DNA from 2 places in the Glutamicibacter endophyticus genome. Region 2 is predicted to be linked to the other one. Evidence: riboswitches for the same ligand, from Rfam matches in the RefSeq annotation. Region 2 holds a riboswitch; the other holds the start of a gene.

Region 1 (9,662 bases), 260 kb from region 2:
CAGACCGCCTCACCGTTCGGGGCGGTGAGCGTGTGGACGACATTGTTTGATTCGTCGGTGGAGGTCTGCCCAATCTGCGCTTTCCAGGTCAGCTTTTCGTGCTGAACCTCAATGGCAGAATCCAAGGGAATCAAAGCCGCCTGATCTGCAGTGAGTGACATGGTGAAGCTTCGGTCCCCGCTGGGCGCCAGTACCGCGTCTTCGCCACCGGCTAACGTCTTGCCGGGCTTGATTGCTTCGTCAAGGTCCACCTGCCCGGGCAGCGAGGGGATCGAAACTAGCCGTCCCAGTGGAATGATCCCATTGGGCTTCTGTTTGGTTGCCTTTTGCCACTTCTTGATAGCAAGTGTGGTCTGTGAAGTGAAGCGAGAGTCCGGGGTGCCGGTGAAATGTCCTTGATCCTTGAGGAAGTCTTCCAGTTGCTTCACATTCTCGCCGGAAGCCCCGGGGCCCATGTCCTGGTAGTAGGGCATCTTGCCGGGAATGACGTAGACGTTCGTTCCTGCCACTGAATAGAGCACATCGCCAGGGTTCTTGGACCCGGGAAATACTTCAGATACGACCCCTGGTATGTGGTTGCTGGCAACGAGTTGAACTGGCTGTTTGACGGTGGTGCTGAGGTTCAGCGAAGAACCGATCGATGAGGGTTTTGCTTTGATCCAGACAGATTGCGAAGCTTCGGGGGATGCGTTGGCACTTTGGCCTACAAGAGTCGCATTAATCGCCCAGCCGAGAGCTCCGAAAGTAATGGCAACGAGGAGCATGAGCGACAGGAATCGCGACGACAGTCCTTTCTGCCCGGAGGCTTTCCTAGTTCCCATAAAGTTCCTCCGCCGCTGGCATGGAAGGACAATTCTGGTTCATGGAGTTCACATCGGCAGAGGAAAGGTCGATTGCATCGTAAGGGGTCCACGGGTTTGCACCACTAGCGGTACCTTCAACATAGGTCTCTTCGCTGGGCAATTCGCCTGGTTCAAAGCCGAGGCCTTTTAGGCATGGGATAAGTGAATCTCGGTAGTGCGCATAGATAGTGTGCAGTTGTGTGCGCGTGAATGCCTGACTGTATTTCAGGTCCATGGGGTACTGAAGCTCGCAGGTGTATCTTGCTTCTGCGGCCGCTTGTTCCTGGACCTCTGTGATTTTGGTGGAGAACGACCCATCGTCTTCTAGCGTGCTGGGGAAGCCCAGATTCGTCATGCACTGAGCTTGTTCTGAGGCCCAGTCTTCTTGAGATACGAACCGGATTCGCTCGACGTCAGGCCAAGAGGAGAGCCCGCTTGCCTTTTTCTTGGCTTCAACGAAGTCCTCCCATGTGTATTCGGCGTGGCCGCCGTTGTCGAGGGGATCATTCTTGTCGCTTGCCGCCGGAGTCTGCGAGCTTGTCGGCGTTACAGACGGGGTGGCAACTGATGGATTACTTTGCTCAGTCGTAGGACTGCTGCTGCTACATGATGCTAGAGCGAGCGAAACTACCGCGGTAACGCCCAAAGCGCGGAGCGTGGTGCTTCTAAACATGGAGTTCACCTTCACGAACGGATGCATCGAGGATGGCGTTGTCGCAAAGGCGCAAACTGAGCCGCGTCTGTGACCTGCCTTACTCCGCAGTATATCCATTAGGGGCGTTTATTTTGTGAGGGGACTCAGTATCTAGAAGAGATACATCTGAGGTGAGGCGTTTCGCGGGACGTATTCATGGTCGTTGCAATATATATGACATTGGGAGTGCACGTTGCCAAAAATGCCTTGCTAATAACAGCCCCGACATCTCGCGCGAATGCAGAACTTGTTTCGCGAGGCACTTCAGTGACTGATTTGTGTTCCGCCCACCGTCCGCATCATCGTTACGAGACTAGTGCGCAATTCTTGGAGGGTCCAGGCGTGGAATTTGAATGAACCTATCAGTTCGTCATTTGCTGATTTGGGCGCGGAGGGATAGGTCCCTCATTAATGCGCGGGGAAGGCTACAATGCTGGCCGCCTTTTCTCAAAATGCCGTGGCGCGTTGACTTATCAAGTTTCGGCTGGGTGACTGTGCCCGGTGCCGACGTGGTGTAATCCAACTCGGGGCAGGATGAATACACGGCTTTGGGTGGAAACAAGGTATCTCGGAAGGAAGCGGCGAGGAAATCCGAGGCATGATGCTGAGAGCGTCAGGAGCCTCGCAAAAGAACCGTTATCACTAGGCGTAACGCGTTCGTTCAACCAAACCTAGCGGTTAGGCCCCTTTTTGTTCGCTCGTGCAATGGAATCACGACCTGTGCGGGAAACCTAGCGCGATTAACTCGCTTGAATCTGTACCACCATCGTGAAATGCCGGGTGAGAAACGGGTAAATCAGGTATAAGCGTGAATCGCATTTATAAGTAATCTAAGGCAGGTCGAATTAGTCGACCAAAGTGGTTGTAGGGTCGTGTGCGCGACGTGGATCTATGAATGAGCAGTGTTTCGAAAATGCTCAGACTTAGAAACGACGTCGCGCTACCGCAGCCGCATTCTGTCACCGTCTGCGCCGCGGTTCCAGCGTCCTACAGATCTCGCTGTGATTCGCCGATACTTTCTGGAAAAGCACGGTGCCGGAAACGGGGCAGGTCACTAGAACGTCCTCAGCCGTCGAGGCGGGAATGATCACCTAGGCGGTGCCAGGTGCGGTTGTGATAGACCAGTGCATCTCCAGCGCCGCCCGGCTGCGCGTCGCGCGCAATCTGCGATTCCACTGCGCGGGCGACCACAATCGTCGAGGTTCCGGCCTGCATCCGATCGACGATTACGCAGCGAACCCAAGCGCGCACCCCGTCAAACACGGGTTCGCCGGTCTCCAGGCGTGTCCAGGTCTGGGCCTGCGCGAAGCGATCGATGCCACTGGTGGCACCCAGCTTCGCCACCTCCACGTCGTTGCCGTCGAGGAAATGCACCACAACACTCTCGGCCCGCAGCAGAGCCTCGGCGGTCGAGGAGAGCGACGAGATCGAGAACACGAGCAGTGGAGGCTCTGCGCTCACCGAGGCGACCGATGAGGCGGTTAGGGCCACCGGCCCGTCGCCAGCATCGGCCGTGATGACCGTGACGCCGCTGGGGTGTCCGCGAAAGACGGCCTTGAAGTCCTCGGCGGCCAGAGAGGATGCCGAAGCGTGCATAGCGTCACCGGTCGGTGCCTCGGTGGTCGTAATTTCAGACGTGGGCACCGACAAGCTCCTCGCGGAGGATGGAGGCGCCCGCGCTCAGTGCGCTCAGCTTAGCCAGCGCAACATCCCGGGGGAACGGTGCCATACCGCAGTTGGTGCTTGGGATCAGCTTGTCCGCGTCGACGTACTCAAGCGCCGACCGCAGCGTCTGGGCGACCTCGTCCGGGGTTTCGATCTCCACGTTGGCCACGTCGATCGCTCCGAGCATGACCTTCTTGCCGCGCACGAGCTCGACAACCTCGAGCGGAACGTTCGAGTGATGCGACTCCAAGGAAACGGTGTCGAGGCAGGAGCGCTGTAGCAGCGGGAAGGACTTCTCGTAGTGGCGCCACTGGGTGCCGAGGGTCGCCTTCCAATCGTTGTTTGCCTTGATGCCGTAGCCGAAGCAGATGTGCACCACGGTCTCGGCCTTCAGTCCCTGGCAGGCACGTTCCAGCGCCGCGACGCCCCAGTCGGCGACCTCGTCGAAGAATACGTTGAACGCGGGCTCGTCGAACTGGATGACGTCGACGCCGGCGGCCTCGAGCTCCTTCGCCTCCTGATTCAGGATGGTTGCGAACTCCCAGGCCAGCTTCTCGCGGCTGCGGTAGTGCGCGTCGTAGAGCGTGTCGACCATCGTCATCGGGCCGGGAAGGGTCCACTTGATCTGGCGGTCGGTGCAGGAACGCAGGAAGGCCGCGTCCTGGACGAACACCGGCTTCTCGCGCTCTACGGCGCCGACGACGCTGGGCACGCTCGCGTCATAGCGGTCGCGGATGCGCACGGTTTCGCGCTTGTCGAAATCAACCCCGGTCAGGTGCTCGATGAAGGTCGTGACGAAGTGCTGGCGGCTTTGTTCGCCGTCGCTGATGATGTCGATGCCGCGGTGGGTCTGCTCCAGCACGGCCGCGCGCATGGCATCGTACTTGCCTTCGCGCAGTTCGCTACCCTCGAGTTTCCACGGGGACCAGAGCGTCTCGGGCTGAGCCAGCCAGGAGGGCTTGGGCAGGCTGCCGACGATGGAGGTCGGAAGTAACTTGTTAGTCATGGTGCGTCCTTGGGTCTTTAAGCGACGGGAGTCGGGTAGGCGGCGGCCCACTGCTCGAGTAGTTCGCGGTTCGGGGTGATGAAGTGCTCCTCGGTGTACCGGCCCTGCGTCGCCCCGAGACGGGTGCGCTCCTCGCGATCGTAGGAGATTAGGGTCCGCGAGAAATCATGTGCGTTCAGGCTGGGGCGGTAGACCGCCGGCGCGGCCGAGTTCGCATTGTAGATCTCGGGGCGGTAGATCTTCTGGAACGTCTCCATGGTGCTGATAGTGCTGATCAGCTGCAGGTTGGTGTAGTCGTTGAGCAGGTCGCCACGGAAGTAGAAGGCCAGTGGTGCCACGCTGCCGGCAGGCATAAAGTAGCGCACGCGCAGACCCATCTTCGCGAAGTACGCGTCGGTGAGCGAGTAGTCCTCCTGCTGGTACTCAAGACCCAAGACAGGGTGGCTATTGCCCGTGCGGCGGTAGGTCTTGGAGGTGGAGACGCTGATGCAAATCACCGGTAGCTGCGCGAAGTGCTCCTGGTAGGCCTCGGAGTCGAGGAAGTGCTGGAAGAGCTGACCGTGCAGGTCGCCGAAATCCTGCGGGAGCGCCGGGGTGCCCGACTCGTCGACCGCGGCGGGCAGGACCACGCTGAAGTCATAGTCCCGTACGTAGGAGGAGAAGTTATTACCGACGATGCCGTGGGTCCGGGTGCCGGTCTGCTTATCGAGAATCCAGGTATCGAGCACCTCGAGCAGCGGGAACTGCTGAGGCCCGTCGTTGGAGGTGAAGTGCACATTGGCCGAGATGATCTTCAGTTCGAGGGCGTAGCGGTCCCCGTCCGGGTTGTCCCAGTGTGCCAGCGCGTTGAAACGGCGGTTGATCATCGTCAACGCGTTGCGCAGGTTCTCCTGGCGGTTCTCACCGCGGGCCAGGTTGGCGAAGTTCGTCGTAATGCGCGAGCTCGCCGACGGGGTGTAGTGCTCGTCGAAGTCAGTGGTGCTGATGCTAAAGGTAAACGCGTGTGCCATGGCGGCCAATCTGGTGCTAGGGGGCCTGAAGTAAGGCCGGGGGAAGTCGTTTCGTCAATCATGCAGTGAATCGGCGGATATCAGGTAACTCGACGTGACTATGGATTCGTATAGACTAAATCTATGGCTCAAGGAGTGAACGGTCTCACGCTGCAGCAGTTGCGCTATTTCCTCACGGTTGCTTCCGAGGGGTCGATCTCCGCGGCCGCCGACCTGCTCTACGTCGCACAGCCAACGATGTCCGCGGCGATGAAGGAACTCGAAACCCGGGTTGGGCGCAGGCTTCTGGTCCGCTCCGCGCGGGGCGTGGCCCTGACCGTCGAGGGCGGGGAATTCCTCGGCTACGCCCGGCAGGTGCTCGAACAGGTCGAACTGCTCGAACAACGCTATCTCGACCGGCCGCCGGCACCCCGCCTCCTCGGGATCTCCACCCAGCACTATTCCTTCGCCGTCGACGCCTTCGTGAAGATGGTCCAGGCCAGCGGGGCCGAGCAGTACGAGTTCTCGCTGCGCGAGACACGCACCGAGGACATCATCGAAGATGTCCGCACACTACGCAGTGAAATCGGCATTCTCTACCGCAACGACTTCAACCGGAAGGTCATCGACAAACTGCTGCGCGAGTCCCGGCTGGTGTTCCACCCGCTATTCCTCGCCGACCCGCACATCTTCATCTCGCGTAGCAACCCGCTGGCCTCGCGGGAGCGGGCGACCCTTGAAGATCTCGAGGAGCTACCGCGGCTCACCTTCGACCAGGGGGCGAGCAACTCCTTCTACTTCGCCGAAGAAATCCTCTCCACGCTCTCGAGCAAACGCGAAATTCGGGTCTCCGATCGTGCAACCATCTTCAACCTGATGATCGGACTCGGCGGGTACACGATCTCGACCGGCATCATCAGCGACGAACTCGACCCCTCGATCGTGGCCATCCCGCTGGATGTGGACGAACGCATCGAGATCGGCTGGATCGACCACGCCGCGGTCCCGCTCACCGATCAGGCCCAGCGCTACCTCGACGAGGTGCGTTCGGTGGTCGCGAGCTTCGGAGTTCACCTGCTCGGCTGACGCCAACGCTCTTCCTGCGTGTCATGAACTGTCATCGGGCGACCCGGCGCGACATCTTTTGGCGCTCGAATCCCGGAATTTCGCGGATCTTGGCTCACCGCGCATGTCATAAAGAGGCGTTCACCGGGCCGTCAATATGACGACACTGCGACATATGACGCGGATTGGCGTTGTGTGAAGCACGCGGTTCGGTGCCGTTTGCCTCCTCGGGCGCCCATGCCGAACCATGGAATTACAACACCCCATCAAGAGCGACCGAGAGATCTGGCTCGTCGACGTCGCAGCAACCATCGGGAAACCGAAAGGTGCTACCGCCAGGAACGATGGAGCAGTTCCGACAACGCCCTTGGACGTTGCGCTGTGCCTCGTACCGTGAAGGGGAGGGCAGCAACCCTCCCTACCAGGTACCTCGCATAGACGCCGATCGGTGCACTCCCTCGTGTGACGAGAAACGAGGAGGAGACATGAGCGAAGCAATGGCATCGCCACCCCGCCAACACGCACCGGTGCGCCACGTCGCCACCAGTATGCAACGCACCGGCATGCGCATCAGCGCGCACGCCTGATCTCCGCCCACCCCACCCGACATCCAACCGGCAAGGAACACGCACATATGTCACAGCCGAACAGCACCTGGCACGGGGCCACCTCAGCAGTCCACGCCGGATACTCGCCCGAGGGCCCCTACCGTCCACTCACCGTCCCGGTCTACGCCGCCGCGGCCTACGAATTCGGCTCGCACGCCGAGGCCATCGAAAAATTTGCGTTGCGCGAACCCGGATTCACCTACTCCCGCACCGGCAATCCCACGGTCGCTGCCCTCGAAGCACGCGTCGCCACCCTCGAAGGCGGGGCCCAAGCGGTGGCCACCGCCACCGGGCAGGCCGCCGTCGCCCTCTCGCTGCTGGCGCTGACCCAGGGCGCGAAGCACATCGTCGCCTCGAATAAGCTCTACGGCGGCACCGTGGACCTGTTCACCGACTCCTTCAACGACTTCGGAATCCGCGTGAGCTTTGTCGACCCGGAAGACCTCAGCGCCTGGGCCGACGCCATCGAAGAGGACACCCGCGCCTTCTTCGTCGAATCGGTCTCCAACCCGCTGTGCACGCTGCTCGACCTGCAGGGACTCTCCGAGCTAGCACACCGCCACAACATTCCGGTGGTCGTCGACAACACGTTGGCCACCCCCGCGAACTACCGCCCGATCGAGCACGGGGCCGATATCGTCGTGCACTCGGCCACCAAGGCGCTTGCCGGACACGGCCAGGTGCTTGGCGGACTGGTCGTCGACGCGGGAACCTTCGATTTCTCCGACGCCGCACGCTGGCCGCAGATCGCCGCGCCGCGTCCGCGCTACGGGCAGTACTCCCTGCTCGAACGCTACGGCAGCGCCGCCTACGCCATGCTGGTGCGCTCCAAATTCCTGCATGACCTCGGGCCCTCGCTGTCGCCGGCCGCCGCCTCCGGCATTCTCACCGGCATCGAGACGCTCAATGTGCGCACCGAACGGGTGCAGCGTACCGTGCTGGAACTTGCCGAGGCCGCCGCCGGGCACGCGCTGGTGCGCCGGGTGCACCACCCGAGCCAGCCGGGGCACCAGGACCACGAGCTGGCCGCCCACGTCGCCCCGCGCGGCACCGGCTGCGTGCTGGCCATCGAACTGGCCGACGCCTCCCTGGTCTCCCCGGTGCTCGACGCCCTGCAGCTCTTCACCCTGGCCGCAAACATCGGCGACGTGCGCTCGATGGTGGTCCACCCGGCCACCATGACCCACTGTCGACTCAACGACGAACAACTGGCCGCCGCCGGACTCTCCAAGGCAACGCTGCGCCTATCCATCGGTCTCGAGGAGCCGGCCGACCTCATCGCCGACCTGTTCCAGGCCCTGGATCACGCCGCCGCACAGATCACCCTCGCCCCGGAAGGAGCCTTCGCATGAGCACCTCACCACGCCACGGATTCAACACCCTGGCCGTCCACGCCGGCCAAGGCAAAGACCCGCACACCGGGGCGGTCATCCCGCCCATCTACCAAACCAGCACCTTCATCCAAGACGGCATCAACGTGTTGCGTGCCGGGCATGAATACTCGCGCGGCTCCAACCCCACCCGGGGCGGCTTCGAAGAGCAGCTCAGCGCCCTCGAAGGCGGGGCCGCGGGTTTCTCCTTCGCCTCCGGCATCGCCGCCGAAGACGCCCTGCTGCGCGCCGTGCTCGCCCCGGGCGATCACATTGTGCTCGGCGCCGACGGCTACGGCGGCACCAACCGGCTGATCACCCGGTTACACCACAAGTGGGGGATCAGTGCCAGCACCGTGGATATCACCAACCTCGATCAGGTGCGCGGCGCGCTGCGCCCAAACACCGCCCTGCTCTGGCTGGAAACCCCCTCCAATCCGCTGCTGGGCATCGCCGACATCGCCGGGTGGGCGGCGCTGGCCCACGAAGCCGGGGCGCTGCTCGTCGTCGATAACACCTTCGCCACCCCCTACCTGCAACGCCCGCTGGACTTTGGGGCGCATGCGGTGGTGCACTCCACCACCAAATACATTGGCGGGCATTCCGACGTGCTCGGCGGTGCGGTCATCGTCGCCGACTATCTGCACCGCGGACAGTCGCTGGCCGAGGCCGTGGGCTACCAGCAGTTCGCCGGCGGCGCGGTATCCGGGCCGCAGGATAACTATCTGGCCGCCCGCGGGCTGAAAACCCTGGGGTTGCGCATGGAACGGCACTGCGCCACCGCCGGCCGCATTGCGCACTGGCTCACCGAGCAACCGCAGGTGGCCGAGGTCTACTACCCGGGACTGGCCGACCATCCGGGCCACGAACTGGCCGCCAGCCAGCAGCGCGGTTTCGGCGGAATCGTCTCGTTGCGGCTGCACAGTGAACCCGCCGCGCGGGCGCTGGCCGAGTCGATGGAACTGTTCCAGCTCTCCGTCTCGCTCGGCGGAGTGGAATCGCTCGTGTGCTACCCGCGGGAGATGACCCACGCCAGCCTGATTGGCACCCCGCTGGAAATCCCCGGCGAACTCGTGCGCCTGTCGGTCGGGATCGAGGATACCGAGGATCTGCTGGCCGACCTCGAACGCGGGCTGGCACTGGCCGAGCGCGCGGACCAAGGCGCCGTGCTCACCGTCTAACACGCCATCCAGGCGCGCCACCCCGGCGTTGTCCACAACTCGCTCGCGCCCCGATACCGGTCACGGTGTCGGGGCGCAACCTTGTGGTTATGAGTACCGACGACGCGACCGTTCTGGCCCAGCTGGCCACCGCGGTCAGCACCCTCGAGCGGGCGAGCCTTGAGCTGCTGGGGCGCGAGATGGCCCCCGGGCATGCGGCCTACCTCGCCGCGCTCACCGACCGTGCCGAGGCGGCGTTGTCC
Region 2 (9,662 bases):
CACCATGTCTTCGCGGCTGCGCACGAAGTGCTGCCACCATTCGCGCTTGATGTTTTCTTTCAGCTCGGTTCCCAGCGGTCCGTAATCCCATGCGGAGCGGGAACCGCCGTAGATCTCACCGGCCTGGAACACGAAACCCCGGCGTTTTGCCAGAGAGATTACCTGATCAAGCTTGGACTGTGGCGCCATATCAACTCCAAAGGACATTACGAGGCCGCTGGTTGCGGTCCGTAGGAAACACATACCCGTTAAGCCTAGCGCCCCGGGCAGGGATGGACGAAGTGTGTGCCATGTGGCATCTTTTACATCCCTGCCCGCACCGGCTCACCGCTGGATGCGGAACAATGGGGGTATGAGCACCGAAATCTTTGACCTGGAAATCCGTGACGAGTCCATTCGCCTCGGGCAGCTACTAAAACTCGCCTCCCTCGCCGAGGATGGCATTCACGCCAAGGAACTGATCCAGGCCGGAGAGGTGACCGTCAACGGTCAGGTCGACACGCGCCGTGGCGCACAGATTCAGCCCGGCGACGTGGTCTGCGTTAACGGCGAATGCGTACGGGTCCGCAGCAACTAAGCTTGCTCGGCCTGAGCCAGGACGTGGTCGGCGAGGAAGCGGGCCACGTCGCTAATCTCTTCGGCACACACGGAGTGCGCGATCCCCTGATACTGCTCGCTGGTCAGCACGGTATGTTCCGGCACCCACTGCAAGGTATAGGCGATCTTATCCGCGGTAATTACCGGGTCGGCGGTGTCACGCCCCCAGAACATCGGTAGCGGGCGGGCCCGCAGCGCCTCATCGTCAAAGAAACCATCCTCGGGCATCTGTACCGCGAAACCGGACAGTCCGACCACCGCATCAATGGCCTCGGGGCGGTGGCGCGCCAGCGACGTGGCCATGGCCATGCCCTGCGAGAATCCCAACAGGGTCACCGATGAATGTTCGGCGCACAGTGGCTCGAGCAGTTCCCAGAGGCCGCGCACCGCATACTGCACTGCGTCGACCGAGTAGTCGATCTCGCTGGTCAGCGGGAACCAGCTAAAACCGGGGCCGGCGGACAAGGGCGCGCGGACCGAGAGGTAGGTGAAGTCCTCGGGCAAGTAGCGGGCCAAGGACATGAGGTCTTCTTCATTTGAACCGTATCCGTGCAGGAGCACGAGCAACGGGGTACCAAGTCGTTCATCGTCGGTTCGCGAAATCAGGGCGACCGGAGCGGTGTTTTCAATTCCCATAATGCCCCAAGCCTACCTATGTACCTTTTATGACTGATGAGTAACATAACTACTGTGACCCAAAATATTGACCACGAAGCACCGCAGCATCCCTGGCACCGCTACGTCGCATTGGGAGACTCTTTCACCGAGGGCATCGGCGATCCCGATCCGCATAACCCCGGACGGCACCGTGGCTGGGCCGATCGGGTAGCGGAGGAGCTAGCCCGGCAAAATCCGGGCTTCTCCTATGCCAACCTCGCCATCCGTGGACGCCTCATCCGGCAGATCATCGATGAGCAAACCGAGCCGGCCAAGGCCCTGCGCCCCGATCTGATCAGCGTCTGTGCAGGCGGCAACGATGTGCTGCGCCCCGGCGGGGACCCGGATAGCATCGCCGAACTTCTCGATGGTTTCATCGCGGATTTGGCCAGTACCGGCGCCAGCATCCTGCTGTTCACCGGTCCGGATATCCGAGATACCCCAGTATTGGGCGGAATTCGCGGCAAGGTTGCCATCTATAACGAGAACGTGCGCACGGTCGCCGCACGCCACGACGCGATTGTGGCGGACTTGTGGGCCATGCGGCAGCTGCATCAGCCGGTCATGTGGTCAGAAGACCGGTTACATTTCTCGCCGCTAGGACACCAGCAGATCGCAGCCATGGCCTTAGATTCGCTGAACGTCTCGCATGAACTCGACCTGGACATCGCCGTCGACCCGGATCTGCGTTCTTGGCGCGAGGCTCGCATCGATGACCTGCAATGGGCCCGTGAGCATCTCGCCCCGTGGGTGCTACGCCGTCTGCGGCACCAGTCCTCCGGCGACGGAATCACCCCCAAGCGTCCCGAAGCGGTACCGTTTTCAACGCAACGGGCAAACGATTCGCTCGGCGCCGGTGCCGAAAGCGACCAGCTCTAGCGCAAAGGACCGGCCATGGCTTACACCCACCCACAATTGGCAACGCTCTACGATGAGGATAATCCCGACGGGCCGGATCATGATTTTTATCGAGCCTTAGCCGAAGAGATTCAGGCCGAGGTAATTGTGGATGTGGGCTGTGGCACCGGCCTGCTGACGGTGAGCTTGGCCGCCGAAGGACGAACGGTTGTAGGACTAGATCCGGCCGCGGTGATGCTCGAACAGGCACGGCAACGCCCCGGCGCTGAGCGCGTGCAGTGGATTGAGGGAGATAGCACTTCACTACCTGCGTTGCGGGCAGACTATGCGGTGCTCAGCGGCAATGTGGCGCAGCATATCCCCGATCCGCAGTGGCAACGCACGCTGAACGACCTGCACGAACGGCTCAGGCCGGGCGGGATGATCGCCTTCGAATCACGTAATCCGCAGGCGCGCGCTTGGGAATCCTGGGTCGGCGAAGGTAGTACGACCAGGCACACCGCGGCCCTCGGCCCGCTTCGTGAATCCACGCAGCTGCGTGGCATAACCGGTGAGGTGGTTTCGCTGCGTTTCGAAACCCAGCGACTAACTACGGGGCAGCAAATCGTTGAGGACCTGGACCTAGTCTTCCGCACGCGGCAGCGCATCACGGAACAGCTAGTACACGCTGGATTTACCCTCAGGGCCGTGTATAGCGACTGGCAGCACTCCGCTTTTACCGGTACCGAGCCGCTGATGATCTTCGTGGCTACTGCCGGGACGCGGCGGAGCTGATCAGATGCGCCGGTCGTCGATCTCCGTCCGCATGGCGGCGCTGATCAGCGCCCTCTTTGCCATGCTGAGCTTCTGGTCTCTGGGCACAGGGAACGACCGGGCAGCTATAGGCTGTGGCGCTATGGCCGTGCTCTGGGTGGGCGTGTGCCTCTGGCGCTCCCGCCAACGAACTACGGCCCGCAACCGCGAAGCTCCATCGCATACTGAGGAGTCGGATTACGGGCCGTAGCGCATTTCCATATTTAGGGCTCTTGCTCGAAAACCAGATGGCTGAGCACCCCGTGCAGCTGTTTGGCGTCCGTCAGGAAACCATCGTGGCCAATGGGTGAGTCGATGTAGTACACCGGCTTCGGCACAGGCAGTGCCGCGGCCAGCCGTTCGGACTGTTCCGGGAAGTACAGTCGATCGCTACGCACTGCCGCAATTACCACGTTGACCTCCGCGAGCCGGGCCAATGCCGCCTCGAAGGAATCGAAACCACGCGCGATATCGTGGCTCATCAGCGCCTCGGTGAGCACCACATAGCTGTTCGCATCGAAACGGTTGACCAGCTTGCCGGCCTGGTGGTCGAGGTAGCTCTCCACCTGGTAGCGACCGCGTGGCCAGGTTGCAGATCCCAGTGGTTGTTCTTGGCCCTGCGCCGTCCGCCCGAAGCGGTGTTCCAGTTCCGCCTCGGAACGGTACGTAATGTGGGCCAATTTGCGGGCGATACCCAAACCCGCATCGGGGCCTACGGCATTTGCGTAGTAGTCCCCTTGAGCGAAGTATGGGTCCTGCCGAATCGATTCGATTTGCACCTGAGCGAAGGCGATCTGTTCGGCAGTGGACTGACCGGTGGCAGCCATAACCACCAGATTCCTCACCCGATCCGGATACTGCACGGCCCATTCCAGAGCGCGCGCTCCACCCATGGAACCACCCATCACCGCATGAAACACGTCGATCCCTAGGACATCGGCGAGTTTCGCCTCGACGTGCACCGCATCGCGAATTGTGGTGAACGGGAAGCGCGACCCATAGGGACGGCCATGCGCGTCGTGGCTCGATGGTCCGGTGGAACCGTTGCACCCACCGAGCATATTGACGCTGAGCACGAAATATTTATCCGTGTCCACGGTGAGCCCCGGACCTACGAAGTCAGCCCACCAGCCGGGCTGTGCGGCATGCCCGGTTGCCACATGTGCATCTCCGGTCAGCGCATGCAGCACCAGCACCGCGTTGCTGCCCTCGGCATTGAGCGTGCCAAAGGTTTCGTAGGCCAGCTCCACCTCGGGCAGGTACCCTCCGGTTTCAAAATGGTGCTCACCCACGGACAGGCGGCGCACAATGCCGTCCTGTCCGTCGATGGTCGGGTGATCCGAATACGTCGGCTCGGTAGTCACGGGTATGCTCATATGCCTTAGCGTGTCTCTTGCAATTCCTTCGAGCCGAGCTCACCTACGGCGGCGAAGCCGAGCTCGAGATCGGCCAGAATATCCTGGATATTTTCGATGCCAACGCTCAACCGCACGAGGCCCGGACGCACACCGGCGGCCAGACGTTCCTCGGCGGAGAGCTGCGCGTGCGTGGTGGAGTCGGGGTGCACCACCAGCGAGCGCACGTCGCCGATGTTGGCAAGGTTGGAGTGAAGCTTGAGTCCATCGACAAAGGCTTGCCCGGCGGCGGTGCCACCGGCCACTTCGAAGGCCACGATGGCCCCAACACCCTGCGGAGCGTACTTCTGCCCACGCTCGTACCATGGCGACGAAGGAAGCCCCGCGTAGCTGACGGATTCGACCAGTTCGTGCTGTTCAAGGAATTCCGCCACGGCCTTGGCATTGGCCACGTGGCGCTCCACGCGCAACGACAACGTCTCAAGTCCCTGTGCGATCAGGAACGCGTTGAAAGGTGCCACCGCGGATCCGAGGTCACGCAGGAGCTGGACCCGGGCCTTGAGGATGTAGGCCAAGTTGGCCCCGAAAATGCCGTTGACGCCAAGGTCACGGGCGAAGACCAGGCCGTTGTAGGACTCGTCCGGGGTGTTGAAGCCCGGGAATCGTTCCGGGTCCTTAGCGAAGTCGAAATTCCCCGAGTCAACGATTACGCCAGCGATGGCGGTGCCATGTCCGCCGAGGTACTTGGTGGCCGAATGAATGACAATATCGGCGCCCCACTCGATCGGACGGACCAGGTACGGCGTCGCTAGGGTGTTGTCCACGAGCAACGGCACGCCGGCTTCGTGGGCCACGGCGGCCACACCTTCGATGTCCAGCACGTCCTGGCGCGGGTTGGAGACTACCTCACCGAAGAAGGCCTTGGTGTTTGGACGCACGGCCTCGCGCCATGCCTCGAGATTGTCCGGGTCGGCCACGAAGGTAACCTCAATGCCCAGACGCTTCAGGGTGTGCTTGAGCAGGTTCTGCGTACCACCGTAAAGGCTGGGGCTGGCCACGATGTGATCGCCGGCTTCGGCGAGATTCAGAATGGCGAAACTGGTTGCTGCCTGCCCGGAGGACAGTAGCAGTGCGCCCACGCCGCCTTCGAGATCTGCGATGCGGTTTTCGACGGCTTCCTGCGTGGGATTGCCGATACGGGTATAGATCGGCTCAAGTTCTTGAAGTGCAAATCGCGCCGCGGCGCTCTCGGCACTCGGGAAGACGAACGACGTGGTCTGGTAGATCGGTAGCGCACGTGCACCGGTCACCGGGTCAGGTGTCTGTCCTGCGTGGATCTGACGAGTTTCAAAGGACCAATTCTGGCTCATGGTTTTCCTCCAATTAGTTCATAACTAGTTAGGGGTACACCACTGAAAACACACCTGCATGGAAGACCACACGGTGGCGCCTTCCAGGGAGTAACCCGCGCTTGTCCTGAGCACGCATCTGCGTGCAGGGCCAGGTCTTCACCCGGGGCACCCCACCGCGGTTGGAGGGTTGCCGTCCAGCGAGCCGGGGCTTGTCGCTGGAACTCATGACCTAGCTATAAGTCTGCCGACTGTCGAAGAATTTTGCAATCTGTGACATATTGACGTGACGCAGTGGGTCACAATCACGTAATCAGGGAATCAGATCAAAGAATATTCGACCAGCACCCTGAAGCGGGAAACCCTGGACAGAAAACCGCGCGACTTCAGAACGCAGCGCGCTTACCTAGACACCACCGTCGCCCCACTTCTGGCAGCACTGCATAGTGATCGACCAAACCAGCTCGAGGGCAACACTTTGGATGCGACCTGCGGTTTACTCCAGCAAATAGGCTCAATGACGGGCCCAAACTCAACTAAGGTAACCCTAAGTCGAGACTTGAATCACATGGTGCAATGATGTAGCCATGATGAGGCTAGATCACGTTTCGTACGCTTGTGGCCCAGATGGGCTGATGCCTACTGCCGAGCGGGTATCCAAGACCTTGGGATTGGATTTCGTCAAAGGTGGCGTGCATCCACGATTCGGAACTCGCAACGTAATTTTTCCGCTAACGAACAATCAGTACCTCGAAGTTGTCGAGGTACTGAATCACCCGGCCAGCGACAAGGCCCCCTTCGGCCAAGCGGTGCGGGCCCGCTCCGAGGCCGGCGGCGGCTGGATGGGCTGGGTTGTCTCACTCGATGACCTCTCGGACGCCGAGCAACGGCTGGGTCGTGAATCCGTGCCGGGTAACCGCAAGTTCCCAGATGGCCGTGAGCTGACTTGGCGCCAGATCGGCATCAAGGGACTCATCGCCGATCCGCAGGTCCCCTACCTAATTCGCTGGGACGAGGGCACCGAGGAATTGCACCCCTCACGCGCGCTAGAACCGCGCGGTTCGATTTCGCAGATCTCGATCGCCGGATCACGTGATCGGGTACTCGAATGGCTTGGACAACCGCGTGAGGTAGTCCTAGGCGACGTCATCATGAATTACCAGGCGCCGAACGGGACTCCTGGCATCATGTCGGTAACCTTCGAAACTCCGAATGGCACCGTGGTTCTTTAGAACTTTGCAGTGTGAGGTCGGCATACGCCCTTGGGGCGTGCCGACCTCCACGTTTTAAGGCGATGCATCCAGCGTCTGTGGAAGAACCATTCCCAGCACCTCGACGCGTTGTCTTTCAAAACCCAAGGCGCGATAGAAGTCACGGGCCTGCTCATTGCCATCGCGCACCATCAATTGGACCTTGGGTACTCCTCGCTGTTCAAGCCAACTCGTCCCCGCCTGCACCATTGCACGCCCGAAGCCTCGACGCCGCGCCTCCTGAGCTACCGCAAGATAATAAAGCCACCCACGGTGCCCGTCGTGGCCTACCATCACCGAAGCGACCAGCTGCCCGTCGACCATCCCGAGGAGCAGATCCGACGAGGGCCCCGTGATAGCGCGGCGGATATCTGCCCGAGCATCATTCCAGGGTCGCAGTAGCTCGGCCTCCTCCCACAAAGAAATCAGGGCGGTACCGTGCTCTTCGGTGGCGGCAACAATTCTGATGTCCATGATCCGTCTCCTAGTTTCCGATGCCGATGGCCGGGCCAATGAGCATAAACCCGACAAAGCCCACCGCGTCTAAGAGGAAATGGGCTATCACTAGTGGCATTACCCGGCCATAACGCTGATAGATCCAGCCGAAGACCAGTCCCATGACGAAGTTGCCGAGGAACGGTCCGACGCCCTGATAGAGGTGATAGCTACCGCGCACGAGCGCTGAGACCACAATGACCGCCATGGTCGAGAGCCCGAAGAACCTCCGGTAGGCACCGAGAAAGGCCAGCATGATGACTTCTTCGAGAATTGCATGGCGCGCTGCGGATAGCAGTAGCACCGGAATGCTCCACCAGTATTCGGCTAAGTTTGCTGCGTGCAGCGCTGTGGTGATCCCTAGGGCCCGGCCTGCCGCGTAGAGGCCCAGGGTGCCTAATCCCATGGCGAGGAAAAGTGCCGCACCCATCAGCAGGTCCCGGAATGGACGCCGCAGGTCGAAACCAATGTCATGGACGGTACGACCGAGGGTCAGGCGCAGGAAGTACAGACTGAGCACCACCGGGACGAGCGCAAAAAGTATGTCGAGGAGCTGGTAAGTCAGGTCTAGGTAGGGCCGCGTACTTAGCGAGTTATTCAGCGACGTGGTTTGCTCCCCCAGCGGCGCACGCGTGAGCTTGTCGAGGAAACTGACCAGCGAATACACGGCGCTTTGTCCCAGTGATAGGGCCAGTACCAGTAGCACTTCGAGACGTGGTGAACGATCGGCGCGGGACGTAACGACAGGCAGTTGAGGTCTCACCCCATGATCATAGGCAGTGACTGCTGTGTTTGCACTGAGCGAGTAGCGGCTAAGGTTGGTTCTGAACCCACATGTCAATCCGAGGATCCTGATGACGTCGTTAGCTTTAACTGCCGAACGAGAATTTGCCCGCGACTTTTATCCGTCCGTCGACTGGGAGCAGGCCACTATCAATACCGGCGGGCAATTTCACCGGGTGCTCATTGCCGAAGGGCAGGCCGTGATCCGAATGGCCCGTACTAAGCAGGCAAGTGACGACATGCCGCGGTCGGTGCAGTTGCACGCACGCATGAATGAACTACTGGACTATCAAGTCCCTCGGCCGTTGAGTGGCGTTGGACGGTTTCAAGATCTCAACGCGGTCGTGATGAGTTATGTTCCGGGTACCGCTCACCCGCCGCATCAAGGCGATCCTCAGGTATTACGCCGCGTGGTGACCGAGCTGGCTCGGATTCCCCTCGGTGAGCTTGAGGGATTACTAGCCGAACCTTTCGCATTCCGAGGTCCATGGACCGAAACACGGATCGCCGAAACCTACAACGGGTTGCCCGTTGAGCTCCGCGCCCCCGCCCAAGCGTTGTGGGCCCAGCTTCCGCTGCTGGCTCAGGTTCCCGCGGGCCTCGTTCACGGCGATCTAGCGGGTCATAACATGCATTGGGTCGATGGAGAACTCGTTGGGCTACTCGACTGGGACTTAGCCGCCGGATGGGATCCGGCGCTCAACAGCGCGTACCTTGGGTTATGGCATGGGCGCGAGTTGATCGAAAAGATTGCACCCGATCCGGCCACCGCCCACCGCGCCAAAATCTGGTTGGGACTCATGGCCCTCGAACGGGTAAGCGATACGCTCTCGCGCGACGACAACCCACGGATGGATAAGCTCCTGGCCAAGGTCGCCCCGCGCGTAATGGACGCCGCGGCGGTACTTTAGTCCGCGTTGATCACCGGTAACCCGGAGGCTTCAAGCTCGGCGCGCTGCGGTCCGCTGAGCTGATCATCGGTGATGACGCCGTCAACTTCTTCACGGTCCAAGATAATGAACGACCGGGACCCAATTTTCGTGGAATCAACCACTAGGTAGCTGTGTTCGGCTTGCTGAATCATCTGTTCGTTAATGGCTGCCTCCATCTCATCGCCAACCATGGGTCCGATCGTCGGATCGAGCCCATTGACTCCCACGAAAGCCAGATCCAGAGTGATCTTCGCTAAAGCGCTCTGGGCCAACGGGCCGACCAATTCGTAGGAACGGGCGTTGAGCACCCCTCCGGTAACCATCACACGAATATGAGGTCGCACCGCCAGTAGCGCAGCAATATTCACCGCATTGGTTACCACGGTCAAGGTAGTTCGCCCCGGTTCGCCCACCAGATCCTCGCGCATCCCAAGTTCGGTGGCAATTGCCTTGGTAGTCGTGCCGCCGGAAAGCCCGACCACCATGTCTTGTCGCACCATCGAGCTTGCGCGCTTGGCGATCTGCGCCTTTAGCCCATCGTTGGTGTCTTTTTGAAATCGAGCCGGCAATTCATAGGCCACCGTATTGGAGACA

What was found. A riboswitch is a leader RNA that binds a small molecule or an ion and turns the genes downstream of it on or off. The one in region 2 is predicted to bind S-adenosylmethionine.
Region 1: another riboswitch for S-adenosylmethionine. It lies ahead of ACJD00_RS03275 (O-acetylhomoserine aminocarboxypropyltransferase/cysteine synthase family protein); the one in region 2 lies ahead of ACJD00_RS04465 (bifunctional o-acetylhomoserine/o-acetylserine sulfhydrylase).

The regions. Positions count from the first base shown of each region.
Region 1 covers NZ_CP174200.1:669,299-678,960, forward strand. The annotation lists gene ACJD00_RS03245 (peptidoglycan-binding protein) at 1-521, opposite strand, end outside; gene ACJD00_RS03250 (hypothetical protein) at 811-1,515, opposite strand; gene ACJD00_RS03255 (flavin reductase family protein) at 2,602-3,132, opposite strand; gene ACJD00_RS03260 (methionine synthase) at 3,167-4,207, opposite strand; gene ACJD00_RS03265 (DUF1852 domain-containing protein) at 4,225-5,217, opposite strand; gene ACJD00_RS03270 (LysR family transcriptional regulator) at 5,341-6,282, shown strand; SAM riboswitch class I at 6,522-6,612, shown strand; gene ACJD00_RS03275 (O-acetylhomoserine aminocarboxypropyltransferase/cysteine synthase family protein) at 6,896-8,221, shown strand; gene ACJD00_RS03280 (cystathionine gamma-synthase) at 8,218-9,420, shown strand; gene ACJD00_RS03285 (hypothetical protein) at 9,510-9,662, shown strand, end outside.
Region 2 covers NZ_CP174200.1:933,758-943,419, reverse strand. The annotation lists gene ACJD00_RS04495 (glycine--tRNA ligase) at 1-189, opposite strand, end outside; gene ACJD00_RS04490 (RNA-binding S4 domain-containing protein) at 353-577, shown strand; gene ACJD00_RS04485 (alpha/beta hydrolase) at 574-1,233, opposite strand; gene ACJD00_RS04480 (SGNH/GDSL hydrolase family protein) at 1,288-2,133, shown strand; gene ACJD00_RS04475 (class I SAM-dependent methyltransferase) at 2,149-2,886, shown strand; gene metX (homoserine O-acetyltransferase MetX) at 3,129-4,280, opposite strand; gene ACJD00_RS04465 (bifunctional o-acetylhomoserine/o-acetylserine sulfhydrylase) at 4,286-5,629, opposite strand; SAM riboswitch class IV at 5,722-5,841, opposite strand; gene ACJD00_RS04460 (VOC family protein) at 6,196-6,840, shown strand; gene ACJD00_RS04455 (GNAT family acetyltransferase) at 6,895-7,332, opposite strand; gene ACJD00_RS04450 (CPBP family intramembrane glutamic endopeptidase) at 7,343-8,116, opposite strand; gene ACJD00_RS04445 (aminoglycoside phosphotransferase family protein) at 8,208-9,047, shown strand; gene ACJD00_RS04440 (DeoR/GlpR family DNA-binding transcription regulator) at 9,044-9,662, opposite strand, start outside.